Roseateles amylovorans: one gene and its partner. The protein of the gene in region 1 interacts with the protein of each later gene in a pairwise test. Links are inferred from orthologs where the notes say so. Each region holds a gene or a part of one and is shown on either strand. Other genes may lie near its edges. The genes, in order: ndk and N4261_RS02865.

Region 1 (6,632 bases):
CAGCGAGACGCCGGTCGGTGGTGATGGTGCTGTGGCGGCATCCGGCGAGGTGGTCCCCTCCGGCGCGCCGGGTGCTGAAGCGAATGTGGTGAATGCGGCGGGTGCGGCGGACGTGGTTGATGCGGCGAAGGCGGCTGCTGAGCCTGATGCTGGTGCTGGTGTTGGTGCTGGTGCTTCGGCGGACGTCGCGGCACCGGAGGTCCCGGCGATGGATGGCGAGCTGACAGCCGCAGGGCAGGCATCTCCTGTGCCGGAGTCGGAGACCACCGAGTTGAAAGACGACGTGCCGGCGCTGCCGAGCGAGCACGAGGGGTCGAATGGCGTTGCAGCTGTCCTTCAGGTGGGCGGCGGCGACGAGGGCGTGGAAGCCTTGGCGCACGCCGATGAACTGCCCGTGGATGAGTCGCGCGGGGATGCCTTGGTCGACGCGGGGAACGCGACGGCGGAGTTGTCCACTGGGGAGGAAATCCCCACTCAGGCCGAGACGTCGGCGCAGGTCGACGTCGAACCGCAAGCAATTGAAAAACCGAGGTCGGGCGCGGACAGCGCATCGACCAATGAACAACAGGTCGGGGTCGTCAACCCCGAGTCTCCCCAAAGCGCTCCCTGAACGGGGAGCCGTGTCCACCGCTGACAAGGTGCAAGCCGACACATGAATTCCAACGACATCGACGATTCCAAGCCCGACACGCCGACGGCCACGCCCGACGCGACGACCGAGGCGCCCGCCCGTCCGAAGCGAGCCCGCAAGACGGCCGCTGCGAGCGCGGAAGCGGTGGCGGCCCCGGCACCTGAGGCGGCGACCGAGGCTGCGGCTGAAGCGCCACCCAAGCCTCGCACCCGCCGTAAGCCGGCGGCTGCCCAGGCCGAGATCACTGAGGCGGCTGACGCCGCGCCCGCTGCAGTGGCGGCGGCTCCCGCGGAGACGGCAGGCGACAGCGAAGCGCCTGCCAAGCCCAAGCGTCGCACCCGCGCCAAGGTGGCTGATGCCGACCCGGCTGCCGATGCGGTGGAATCGGCGGTGACGGCTTCGGCCGCCGCGACGATTGATGCTGCGCCAGCGCCGGTGTCCGCCGTGGCGGAGGCGGTGCAGTCTCCGGCGGCGGGTGATGCCGGCGAGGCATCGACCGACGCGGGCGCCGAGGAATCCGATGGCCGCTCGGGGCGCAATCGCCGCCGTCGCGGACGCGATGGCCGTGAGCCCCGCGAGGCGCGCGATGCGGCCCAGGGCGCTGGCCAAGGTGCTCAAGGCCCTCAGGGCGGACAGGGTGGTGCGGCAGCGGCGCAAGACGGTCAAGCCGCCGGCGCAGCGCCCAAGGCCAATGCCGCAGAACTGCAAGCCCAGGCCCAGGAACGCTTCGACGACCTGCTGTCCGGCGCATTCGATGAAGACGATGCGGTTGCGGGCGAGGACGCTGAGCTTGATCTCGACCTCGACGATGTTGGCGAGGCCGTCGAGACTGCCGAAGGCGATGCCGACGCAGGTGTCGATGGTCCGGGCAAGCGCGTGCTGGCCCCCGAGCCTGATGCGCCGAAGCTGCAGAAGGTGCTGGCCCAGGCCGGCGTGGGCTCTCGTCGCGACATCGAGGACATGATCGCCAAGGGTCAGATCACGGTGAACAACGAAGTCGCGCACGTCGGTCAGCGCATCTCCTACGGGGATCGGATCGCGGTGGCCGGCAAGCCGATCAAGGTGCGCATTGCCCCGATCGCGCCGCGCATCCTGGCCTATCACAAGCCCGTCGGCGAAGTCGTGACCTTCAACGATCCCGAGGGCCGTCCCACCGTCTTCCGCAACCTGCCACGGCTGCCTCAGGGCAAATGGCAGTCGGTCGGCCGGCTGGACCTCAATACCGAAGGCCTGCTGCTGTTCACTAATTCCGGTGAGCTGGCCAATCTGCTGATGCACCCGCGTTTCGGCGTCGAGCGTGAATATGCGGTGCGTGTGCTGGGTTCGTTGAGCCCGGAGCAGAAGAGCACCCTGTTGACCGGCGTGGATGTCGACGGCCAGCAGGCGATGTTCAAGAGCATCGTCGACGGCGGCGGTGAAGGCGCGAACCGCTGGTATCGCGTGGTCATCACCGAAGGTCGCAACCGCGAAGTGCGCAAGCTGTTCGAAACCGTCGGACTGGCCGTGAGCCGGCTGATCCGGATTCGCTATGGCACGGTCGTGCTGCCGCGTGGCCTGAAGCGCGGTGTGTATGTGGAGCTGGGTGACGGGGACGTGCGCGTCATCCGCCAACTGGCCGGCAACGTGCCTCAGGAGCGTGGTGATCGCGCCGACCGGGGTGATCGTGGCGGTGACCGGGCTGACCGGGGTGATCGCAACGACCGCGGCGGCAAGCGCCGTCGCAGTGGCGGCAACGGGGGGCCGCGTCCGAGCCGTCCCGAGGCGCCGCGCAGCGAGCAGCGTGCTCAGCCGCCGCAGCATCAGCAGCGTCCGCCGCAGGAGCGCCAGCAGCCTGAGCGCCAGCAGCAACAGGAGCAGCGTCCGCGTCGCCGAGAAGAGGATGATGACGACTTCATCCCGCGCCACGTCAATCCGTTGGAGCAGACCTTCGACCGCCGTTTTGCCACCAGCGGCAAGCGCGGCATTCCGCAGGGCTTCGGTCGGGGCGGGAGCGATCCCAGCCATGGCAACCCGGGCGGCGACCGGGGTCGTGGTCCGGGCGGCGAGCGCCAGCCCGATCCGATGAAGACATCCATTGGTTACATTGGCGCCGATGCGTTCATCAACCGGGGCAACCGCGGCGGTCGCCGTGGTGGTGGCGGTGGTGGCGGTGGTGGCAATGGCGGCGGTGGCCGCGGGCGCCGCTGAGCGCTGACCCTGTTCAGTCCGTGGTGACTGATCGGTTCAACCGTTCAGTCCATGGGTCCGGCGCCTCTCGGGAGGCGTCCCAGTAAGTTCCGGCCGGGCCGGTGCCCACGTCTGTGGCGCCTGATTCGCGCCGGATGCCCCTCTTCGACATCCAGTTGTCACCGGGGGCTTGACTTCACGCATTACAATGCGCGGCTTTGCCAAGCCCCAGATTTTCAAGGAAAAACAGATGGCCATCGAACGCACCCTCTCCATCATCAAGCCCGATGCCGTGGCCAAGAACGTCATCGGCCAGATCTACTCGCGCTTTGAAGGCGCTGGCCTGAAGATCATCGCCGCCAAGATGGCGCACCTGTCGCGCGGCGAAGCCGAAGCGTTCTACGCCGTGCACAAGGCTCGCCCGTTCTTCAACGACCTGGTGACCTTCATGATCTCCGGTCCGGTGGTGATCTCGGTGCTGGAAGGCGAGAACGCCATCCTGAAGCACCGTGACCTGATGGGCGCCACCGACCCGAAGAAGGCCGAAAAGGGCACCATCCGCGCTGACTTCGCTGACAGCATCGATGCCAACGCCGTTCACGGCTCTGACGCCCCGGAAACCGCCGCCAATGAAGTGGCGTTCTTCTTCCCCGGCATGAACGTCTACAGCCGCTGAGCGGCAATTGCCTCTGGACTCTGGGCCATGAGGCCTTAGGGAAAGAGGTCACGACGATGGACGCGGTCAACCTGCTCGGATTCGATCTGCAAGGCCTTGCCGCGTACTGCGAGCAGCTGGGGGAGAAGCGCTTTCGCGCAACCCAGCTGTTTCGCTGGATCCATCAGAAGGGCGCGTCGGACTTCTCGCAGATGTCCGATCTGGCCAAGTCGCTGCGCGACAAGCTGGCTGGACGCGCCCACATCGCCGCTTTGCCGGTGATTTCCGAACACATCTCCGCCGACGGAACGATCAAGTGGTTGTTCGATGTCGGCCAGGGCAATGCGGTCGAGGCGGTCTACATCCCCGAAGACGACCGCGCCACGCTGTGCATTTCCAGCCAGGCCGGTTGCGCCGTGGGATGCCGCTTCTGCTCCACCGGCCATCAAGGCTTCAGCCGCAACCTCGAGACCTGGGAAATCCTGGCCCAGCTCTGGTATGCCGAGCACAGCCTGCGCCTGCGCCACAAGACCGACGCGCGCATCATCTCGAACGTCGTGATGATGGGCATGGGTGAGCCGCTGCAGAACTACGGCGCCTTGGTGCCGGCACTGCGCGTCATGCTGGATGACCACGGCTACGGCCTGTCGCGCCGGCGGGTGACGGTGTCGACCTCCGGTGTGGTCCCGATGATCGACCGGCTGCGTGATGACGTGCCGGTGGCGCTGGCGGTGTCGCTGCATGCGCCCACCGATCCGTTGCGCGACCAACTGGTGCCGCTCAACCGCAAATACCCGATCGCCGAGCTGCTGGACAGCTGCAACCGGTATCTGGAACGCGCCCCCCGGGACTTCATCACCTTCGAGTACTGCATGCTCGACCAGGTCAACGACTCCCCGGAGCAGGCCCGCGAGCTGATTGCGCTGGTCAAGGGCAAGGTGCCCTGCAAGATCAACCTGATCCCGTTCAATCCGTTCCCGGCCTCGGGCCTGAAGCGAAGCTCGAACGAGCGGGTGAAGGCGTTTGCCGACCTGCTGATCCAGGCGGGCCTGATCACCACGGTGCGCAAGACCCGTGGTGACGACATCGATGCCGCCTGCGGCCAACTCGCCGGCGAGGTCCAGGACCGGACCCGAGTTCATCTCCGCATGGTGCGTGCCCCCGTCGTGGTTCAGCGAGGCGCCGCAGCCAACCCACCCCCCCCTCCGACACCCACCCGCACATGACCACCCTGATGCCCGGCTCCGTCTTCCTGCGCCCTTCGGCCCGGATTCTTTCCGCCGCGCTGCTGGTCGGTCTGATGTTGTCGGGTTGCGGGGCGTCCAAGCCGCCGCAGCAGGGGCCACGTACCGCCAGCGATGCGACCGATGTCGATCGCCGTGCCTCGGTCCGCATGGAGCTGGCGAGCGGTTATTTCTCGCGCGGCCAGTACGACACGGCACTGGACGAGCTCAAGCAGGCGCTGATCGCCAAACCGGACCTGCCCGAGGCGATCACGCTGCGCAGCCTGATCTACGCCGCCATGGGTGAGTACAACCTGGCGGAAGAGGGCTTCCGCAAGTCGCTGGCTCAGCGGCCCGATGGCGACACACTGCACAACTACGGCTGGTTCCTCTGCCAGCGCCAGCGCTATGCGGAGGCCTATCCGCAGTTCGAAGCGGCGGTGGCCGACCCGAAGTACCGCACCCCTGGCCGCTCGTGGCTGGCGTGGGGCGTGTGCGAGGCGCGCGAAGGCCGGCTGGTGCCGGCACAGCAGCACCTGGCCAAGGCCTTCGAGGTCGAGCCGGGCAATCCGACGATTTCGATCAATCTCGGCGAGGTGCTCTACCGCCTCGGTGAATATGAACGCGCCCGCTTCTATGCGCGACGCGTCAACAACAACCTGGAGCAGGCCAATGCCTCCAGCCTCTGGCTGGAATTGCGGATCGAGCGCCGCATGGGCAACACGGCCAACATGGAAGACCTCGGCAAGCAACTGCGAAACAAATATCCGCAGGCGGCCGAGACCAAGGCTCTGAACAGTGGTCGATTCGATGAATGAGGGACATCGCATGACATCCACGGCGGCCGATGAGGCGCCCGCAGTCGACACGACTGCATCCACTGCCGCGACGCCGGTGACCGCCGGTGCCGCGTTGCGCCGTGCGCGCGAGTCTCGCGGCCTGCACATTGCCGCACTCGCCGCGACGCTGAAGGTGCCGCAGTCCAAGCTGGAGGCCATCGAGGCCGACCGCTATTCGGAGCTGCCGGACGCCACCTTTGCACGCGCGCTGGCCCGCTCGATGTGCCGCGCCCTCAAGGTGGAGGCGGAGCCCATTCTGGCCATGCTGCCGCGCGGCGGCAGCGAGGCCTCGCTGGACCGGGTCTCGCCGGGCCTCAATCAGCCCTTCCGTGAACGCGCCGCCAGCCAGGAACCGATGCTGTCGCCTGCGCTGCTCAAGAGCCCGGTTGCGTTGGGTGTCGCCGGTCTGCTGATCGCTGCCGTGGTGGTGTATGCGCTGCCCTCGAGCTGGATCGACGACGCCATGCTGCGCATCAAGCAGTCGACGTCCTCGACCTCTGGCTCGACGAGCGCCACGTCCACCTCGACACCCGGCGTCGCCGGCACCTCCAGCGAGCCGACGTCGGTCGACGCGCCGTCGGCCAGCGCGCCCGTGACGGCGCAGGGCACCACCGAGATCGCTGCGCCGCTGCCCGCACAGGCACCGACCACGACGACGACACCGACGCCCGCGCCTGTCGTTTCGGTGCCGGCCTCCGCAGCCGGCACAGTCCCGCCCGGGGGCCGCACGGGCACCGCCGCCGGCACGGCGACGGGCACGGCAACCAGCGCACAGAGCGCCGCACCGAGCACCGCACCGAGCGCCGTGCCCAACACGGCGCCGAACACCGTCGCGCAATCGCCCGCCCCAGCCGGCAGCGCGCCGCTGCGGGTGAAGACCAGCGCCGAGTCCTGGGTGGAAGTGGTGGATGCCCGCGGCCAGGTGCTGCTGTCGCGTCTGCTGCGCCCGGGTGATCAGGTCGATGTGAACGGCACCGCACCGCTGAAGCTGCGGGTCGGCAATGTGTCCGGCACCGAACTGGTGTTCCGCGGACAGCCGGTGGACCTGGCAGCGCGTTCCCGAGACAACGTGGCCCGTCTGGAACTGAACTGACGGGCCTCTGACGGAAGACAGCAGG
Region 2 (6,647 bases), 3.9 Mb from region 1 along the record:
GGGGTCCAGCGCCAGCGCCAGTTGCTCGAGTTCATCCACGGCCTGGCGGATCAGCGCCGCGGCAGCGGGGTCGGTCTCCGCGCAGTCGAACACCAGTGGCGCCAATTGCGCATAGGCATGCTGTCCCGCCTGAGCGACCCAGGCGGACACCGCGTCCCGATCCTGTTCATGAGCGGTCCCGACGGCCGCCCACACCGCACGTGCCAGCGCCCCGGCGACCGCGCGACCATCCATCGCCTTCTGCGCCTGACGCATCGCCTGAATGCCCAGCCAGGCGCCGCTGCCTTCGTCACCACCGATCCAGCCCCAACCGCTGACGCAGGCCAGGGTCCCATCGGCCCGCAAGGCTTCACCCACCGTGCCGGTCCCGGCCGCGATCACGCCACCCGGTTGGCCCGCATGAGCGCCCAGCACCGTGGTGGTGCCGTCATTGACCAGTTCCACATGCGCATAACCCGGCTGCTGAGCGACAAAGGCCTGCGCCTGGGCGATCACACCCGCACCGGAAAGTCCGAGGCCGATGGCGGTCTCGTCGAACGACAGCCGATGCAACTGCGCCTTGTCGGCGGCTTCCTGCACCGCCTGCTGGATGTGCCGCCATGCCTGCGCCACCCCTTGGCCGAGGGCAGACGGTCCCGCCCAGCCCTGGCCCAGCACACGCCCTTGCAGGTCACTCAGGCGGACCCTCGTTCCCGTGCCGCCACCGTCCACCCCCACAAGGAAGCGCACAGCGGCAAAGCGCGGTTGCAAAGGCGCGGACCAGGCGTCCGCCAAATTGGCTGCGTTCATGATTAATACCAGTTTAGTACCAAAAATCGAAGAACGTCAATTGGTAGCGCACTGGACTTAACCCTGATGGCTCAGCCGTTGAGACCAGCGTCAGACCATGTCAGTTCCGAATCGGTTTTTGTCGCGATGGAAACAATGGGGACGGCGTCGCGGGGATCTGGGTGGAACCATACCAGACGCTTCAACCGGATTGCGGGAGGGGAACAACCAAAACCGTACCAGTTAGACGCTGGAGGCGGCTTCGGCATGCCGGAAGCCGCTCGGACGGCCTTCTGCAGTGCGAAGCTCGAGTGCGCGCGACACGTCGTGGTACCGGCTCGCATTCACTTCCTCACACGTTCAGCGCAAGCTCGGGAGCGCCGGCGCCCCTTTCCGCTCAGACGCGCTCGCATTCGCTTCAAGGGGCGCCGGCGCTCCCGAGCCGAATCACCGAGCAGTTCGACGACAACTGCCACCACCACGACAACGAACCACGTCTGCGGCATTCAACAGCTGCAGCGCGGCAGTGTGGACTCTTGATGGCGGGGCGTGGCGGTGACGGTGGCGGTGGCGGAGGTGCGGACGATCGGGGCGACGAGGGACTCAGTCCAGCGTCCAGGCGAAGTCGACGCCCTGCTCACGCAGCCAATCGCGTGCGGTGGAGAAATGACCGCAACCCATGAACGGCGTAGGGCCGCGCGTGGCAGAGAGCGGCGAGGGATGGTTGGCCTGCAGCACCCGATGCTGCGGTCCCACCGCCGCAATCAGCGGCGCCTTGGCCTGCGCATGAGCGCCCCACAGCAGGTAGACCTTGGGCGCGGCATCCCGGGCCGTGGCCTCGATGAGCGCGTCCGACAGCGATTCCCAGCCCCGCTTCGCATGACTGCCGGCGGCGCCGTCTTCCACGGTGAAGCTGGTGTTGAGCAGCAGCACACCGCGTTGGGCCCAGCCGCCGAGGTGGCCGGTCATCGCAGCCGCCTGACCCAGGTCGCGCTGCAGTTCCTTGAAGATGTTGCGCAACGAGGGCGGCAGCTTCTCGCCGGCCGGCACCGAGAACGCCAGCCCCTCCGCCTGACCCGGGCCGTGATACGGATCCTGACCGACGATCACCACCCGGACCTGGGACAACGGCGTGAGCCGCAGCGCCCGCAGCGGATCGGGCGGATAGATCACCGCGCCCGCCGCCAGGCGCTCGCGCAGCAGGGCCTCGATGCGATGTCCGTCGGGGCCGTGGCGCCAGGCATCGATCAAGGGTTGCCAGCCGTCGCCCACCTGCCAGTCGACGCCTTGAAATCGGGAAGCCATCGACATCAGCGGAATAGCGCCGCCAACGCAGCCCCCGGATCCGGCGCGCGCATGAACGCCTCACCCACCAGGAAGGCATTGACCTGCGCCGCACGCATGCGCTGCACATCCGCCGCGCCCAGAATGCCGGACTCGGTCACCAGCAGCCGGTCGGCCGGCACCTGGGGCAACAGGCCCAGCGTGGTGTCCAGCGTGACCTCGAAGGTCTTCAAGTTGCGGTTGTTGATGCCCACCAGCGGCGTCTTCAGGCGCAGTGCACGCGCCAGTTCCTGGCCGTCATGGACTTCGACCAGCACATCCAGTCCCAGCTCCAGCGCGCAGGCCTCCAGCTCGGCCATCAGGCCGTCGTCCAGACTGGCCGCGATCAACAGGATGCAGTCCGCCCCCATCGCCCGCGCCTCATAGACCTGGTAGGGATCCACCATGAAGTCCTTGCGCAGCACCGGCAGGCTGCAGGCGGCACGCGCCTCGCGCAGATAGTCGGGCGAGCCCTGGAAGAACGGGGCATCGGTCAGCACGCTCAGGCAGGCCGCGCCATGCTGCGCATAGCTGGCCGCGATCTCGGCGGGACGGAAATCCTCGCGCAGCACGCCCTTGCTGGGGCTGGCCTTCTTCACCTCGGCAATGACCGCGCTCTGGCCGGCAGCAATCTTCGCGCGCAGTGCCGCACCGAAACCACGGGTCGCCTCGGCGCGCGATTCCGCTTCCTCGCGGAGACTGGCCAGCGAGCGACGCTGCTTCGCAGCGGCCACCTCGTCCCGCTTGACGGCATTGATGCGGTCCAGGATGTCAGACATACGATTCTTTCTCTCTCATAAGCTCAGGCCCTCGCGCGGGACTGCCAGGCGGTTGGCGATCACATCGGCCAGCCGGCTCACCAACGCATGCTCACGCCGGTCAGCACCCGCGCGAGTCTGCAACACCCGCAAGGGCCGACCACCGTCCTCATGACGGAACTCCAGCGCCAGCGAGCGACGCTTGCTGCCGCCAATGCAATACAGCCGCCATCCCGGTCCCTCGAGGGAGGCCGGCGTGCCGACCTCACCTTCCGGCACCAGCCGACGCCGGTCAAAGTCCAATCGCCAGCCCACGCTGCGGCGGCGCCACAGCGCCCACATCAGCATGGCCGCCAGCACCATCAGCAGCGCCAACCATCCCAGCAGTTCGCGCCCTGGCAAGGTCGCGTCCCGCGTGCTCCACAGTCCCAGCGCCGTGCCCGCCAGCCCCACCGCCCAGGCCGCCGGATGCGGCTCGATGCGCGGCAGCAGCACGCTGGCCTCGCGCTCACTCTGCGCGATCAGGGCCTGCCACAGCGCACGGTCGGACCTCATGACGTTTCCCTGCAGACGACGCTTCGCTGGCGACGGCGATCCGGTCCGCTCAAGCCGTCAGCCGGCCTGATCCTGCGACGGCGACGGCGATGGCGACGACGACGGCGATGGCGCGTGGGCCTGCGTGGCGGCGACGAACTGGTCGAGCTTCGCACGCGCCGCGCCGGAGTCGATCGCCGCCCTCGCCTTCTGGATGCCGTCGGCAATGCTGTCGGCCACATTGCCGGCGTAGAGCGTCGCGCCGGCGTTCAGCAGCACGATGTCGCGCGCCGGACCGGGCTCGTTGCCCAGCACACCCAGCAGGATGCGACGACTTTCCTCCGGACCGCTCACCCGCAGGTTGCGGCTCGCCACCATGGGCATGCCGAAGTCTTCAGGATGAATCTCGTATTCACGGATCTCGCCGTTCTTGAGCTCACCGACCAGGGTCGACGCACCGAGCGAGATCTCGTCCATCCCGTCCTTGCCGTAGACCACCACCGCATGCTCGGCGCCCAGCCGCTGCATCACACGCACCTGGATGCCCACCAGGTCCGGATGGAACACGCCCATCAGGATGTTGGTTGCGCCCGCCGGATTCGTCAGCGGCCCCAGGATGTTGAAGATGGTGCGAACGCCCAGCTCCTTGCGCACCGGCGCGATGTTCTTCATCGCCGGGTGATGGTTGGGCGCAAACATGAAGCCGATGCCGGTCTCGCGCACGCAGTTCGCCACCGCCTGCGGCGACAGCGACAGCGCCACGCCCAGGGCCTCCAGCACATCGGCGCTGCCGGTCTTGCTGGAGACGCTGCGGTTGCCGTGCTTGGCGATCTGCGCGCCCGCGGCAGCCGCGACGAACATCGAGCAGGTCGAGATATTGAAGGTATGCGCGCCGTCTCCGCCGGTGCCCACCACATCGACCAGATGCGGTCCGGGCTCGATCGGCACCTTCACCGAGAACTCGCGCATCACCTGCGCGGCGGCGGTGATCTCGCCGATGGTTTCCTTCTTCACCCGCAACCCGATCAGGATCGCGGCCGCGATGACCGGGGAGATGTCGCCGCTCATGATGCGGCGCATCAGGGCCAGCATCTCGTCATGGAAGATCTCGCGGTGTTCGATGACGCGGGTCAGCGCTTCGTTGTCGGTGATGGGCATGGCGACTCCCGGATCAGGCCTGGGCGTGGAAGAACTGACGCACCGCGGCGATGGCGCGATCCACGCCCGCTGCATCCACGTCGAGATGGGTGACGAAGCGCACGCGGTACAGCCCGGTGGCCAGCACGCCGTGCGACTTCAGATGCGCGACCAGCCCGCTGGCCCGCTCCGGTGCCACGTCGCAGAACACGATGTTGGTCTGCGGCGGCTCGACCGTCAGCCCCGGCAGGCCTTGCAGCCCCTGGGCCAGCCGCTGGGCCAGCTGGTGGTCGTCCGCCAGGCGACGCACCTGGTGGTCCAGCGCATGGTGCGCCGCAGCCGCCAACACACCGGCCTGGCGCATGCCGCCCCCCAGCATCTTGCGCCAGCGATGCGCGCGACCGATCAGGGCCTGGGTGCCGCACAGGACCGAACCCACCGGCGCGCCCAAGCCCTTCGAAAAGCAGACCGACACGCTGTCGAAATGCCCGCAGATCTGCCGGGCCGCCGCATACGGATCGGCCGCGTTGATCGCGACCGCCGCATTGAACAGCCGTGCGCCGTCCAGATGCCGCGCCAAGCCGCGGCGGGTGGCCAGCTCGGAGGCCGCCGCCAGGTAATCCATCGGAAGCACCTTGCCGCCGATGGTGTTTTCCAGGGCCAGCAGTCGGGTGCGCGCGAAGTGCGCATCGTCGGGCTTGATGTTGGCCTCGATGTCGGCCAGCGGCAACGAGCCGTCCGGCGCATGGCTCAGTGGCTGCGGCTGGATCGATCCCAGCACCGCCGCACCGCCGCCTTCCCAGCGGTAGGTGTGGGCGAACTGGCCGACGATGTATTCATCCCCGCGCTGGCAATGCGCCATCAGCGCGCAGAGGTTGCTCTGGGTGCCGGTCGGCATGAACAGCGCCGCTTCGAACCCAAGCCGCTCCGCCAGCGCCGCCTGCAGCGCATTGACGCTCGGATCGTCGCCGAAGACATCGTCGCCCAGGGCCGCCGACGCCATCGCGGCGCGCATGCCGGCGGTCGGCTGGGTGACGGTATCGCTGCGCAGGTCGACCACCGTCGCCCCGGACGAAGCATTCGGGCGTTCACTCATCGTGCCAACTCCAGGAAGTTTCGAAGCATGGCGTGGCCGTGCTCGGAGAGGATGGATTCGGGATGGAACTGCACCCCCTCCAGCGGCGTGGCGGTGCCGGCCAGCGAGCGGTGGCGCACGCCCATGATCTCGCCGTCCTCGCTGCGGGCGGTGATCTCCAGCTCGGGCGGGATCGTCGATTCCTCGATCGCCAGCGAGTGGTAGCGGATCACGTTGAAGCGCTCCGGCAAGCCGGTGAAGACGCCCTTCGCATCGGTCGAAATCGTGCTGGCCTTGCCATGCATCTGCACCTTGGCGCGGATGATGTTCCCGCCCAGCGCGGCACCGATGCTTTGATGTCCCAGGCACACACCCAGGATCGGCAGGCGGCCCTTGAAACGCTCGATCGCCGGCACGCACACGCCGGCTTCCTTGGGGGTGCACGGCCCCGGGGACAGCACCAGATGGCTGGGCTGGAGCGCCTCGATCTCGTCCAGCGAGATCTGGTCGTTGCGCACGGTCTTCACCTCGGCGCCGAGTTCAGCGAAGTACTGCACCAGGTTGAAGGTGAAACTGTCGTAGTTGTCGATCATCAGCAGCATGTCGTCGCTCCTTGGTCGGCTCGTGTGGCCTCAGAAACCTTCTTCAACCAGTTCCGCCGCACGCACCAGCGCGCGGGCCTTGGCCTCGGTTTCCTTCCACTCCAGCTCGGGCACCGAATCGGCCACGATGCCGGCGGCCGCCTGCACATACAGCACCTGGTCCATCACGACACCGGTGCGTATCGCAATCGCCAGGTCCATGTCGCCGCCGAAGCTCAGGTAGCCGCAGGCGCCGCCATAGATGCCGCGCTTGACCGGCTCCAGCTGATCGATGATCTCCATCGCCCGCACCTTGGGCGCACCCGACAGCGTGCCCGCCGGGAAGCTGGCGCGGAACACATCCATGTTGCCGACGCCCGGCTTGAGCAGGCCCTCGACATTGCTGACGATGTGCATCACATGGGAATACCGCTCCACCGCGAAGGCATCGGTCACCTTCACGCTGCCGGT

What was found.
Region 2: the proteins of ndk (region 1) and N4261_RS02865 interact in binary tests that used the Escherichia coli proteins (3 or more experiments, as listed by UniProt). The link is inferred for Roseateles amylovorans from one-to-one orthologs.

The regions. Positions count from the first base shown.
Region 1 is NZ_CP104562.2:4,550,292-4,556,923, reverse strand. What follows is about bases 1,823-4,760. They hold ndk (nucleoside-diphosphate kinase), read left to right. Parts: upstream 1,823-3,047; coding sequence 3,048-3,473; downstream 3,474-4,760. Other genes in these bases: pilW (type IV pilus biogenesis/stability protein PilW), read left to right, coding at 4,675-4,760; rlmN (dual-specificity RNA methyltransferase RlmN), read left to right, coding at 3,530-4,678; N4261_RS18875 (pseudouridine synthase), read left to right, coding at 1,823-2,818. Also shown: SMC-Scp complex subunit ScpB, read left to right, coding at 1-610; more of N4261_RS18875, read left to right, coding at 653-1,822; more of pilW, read left to right, coding at 4,761-5,493; N4261_RS18855 (RodZ domain-containing protein), read left to right, coding at 5,504-6,607. UniProt on the Escherichia coli protein: Major role in the synthesis of nucleoside triphosphates other than ATP. The ATP gamma phosphate is transferred to the NDP beta phosphate via a ping-pong mechanism, using a phosphorylated active-site intermediate.
Region 2 is NZ_CP104562.2:669,683-676,329, reverse strand. What follows is about bases 223-3,175. They hold N4261_RS02865 (uracil-DNA glycosylase), read right to left. Parts: upstream 2,074-3,175; coding sequence 1,372-2,073; downstream 223-1,371. Other genes in these bases: N4261_RS02855 (hypothetical protein), read right to left, coding at 2,886-3,175; trpC (indole-3-glycerol phosphate synthase TrpC), read right to left, coding at 2,079-2,870; N4261_RS02870 (glucosamine kinase nucleotide-binding domain-containing protein), read right to left, coding at 223-789. In the rest of the region: more of N4261_RS02870, read right to left, coding at 1-222; more of N4261_RS02855, read right to left, coding at 3,176-3,404; trpD (anthranilate phosphoribosyltransferase), read right to left, coding at 3,462-4,541; ltaE (low-specificity L-threonine aldolase), read right to left, coding at 4,555-5,616; N4261_RS02840 (anthranilate synthase component II), read right to left, coding at 5,613-6,197; trpE (anthranilate synthase component I), read right to left, coding at 6,228-6,647. UniProt on the Escherichia coli protein: Excises uracil residues from the DNA which can arise as a result of misincorporation of dUMP residues by DNA polymerase or due to deamination of cytosine.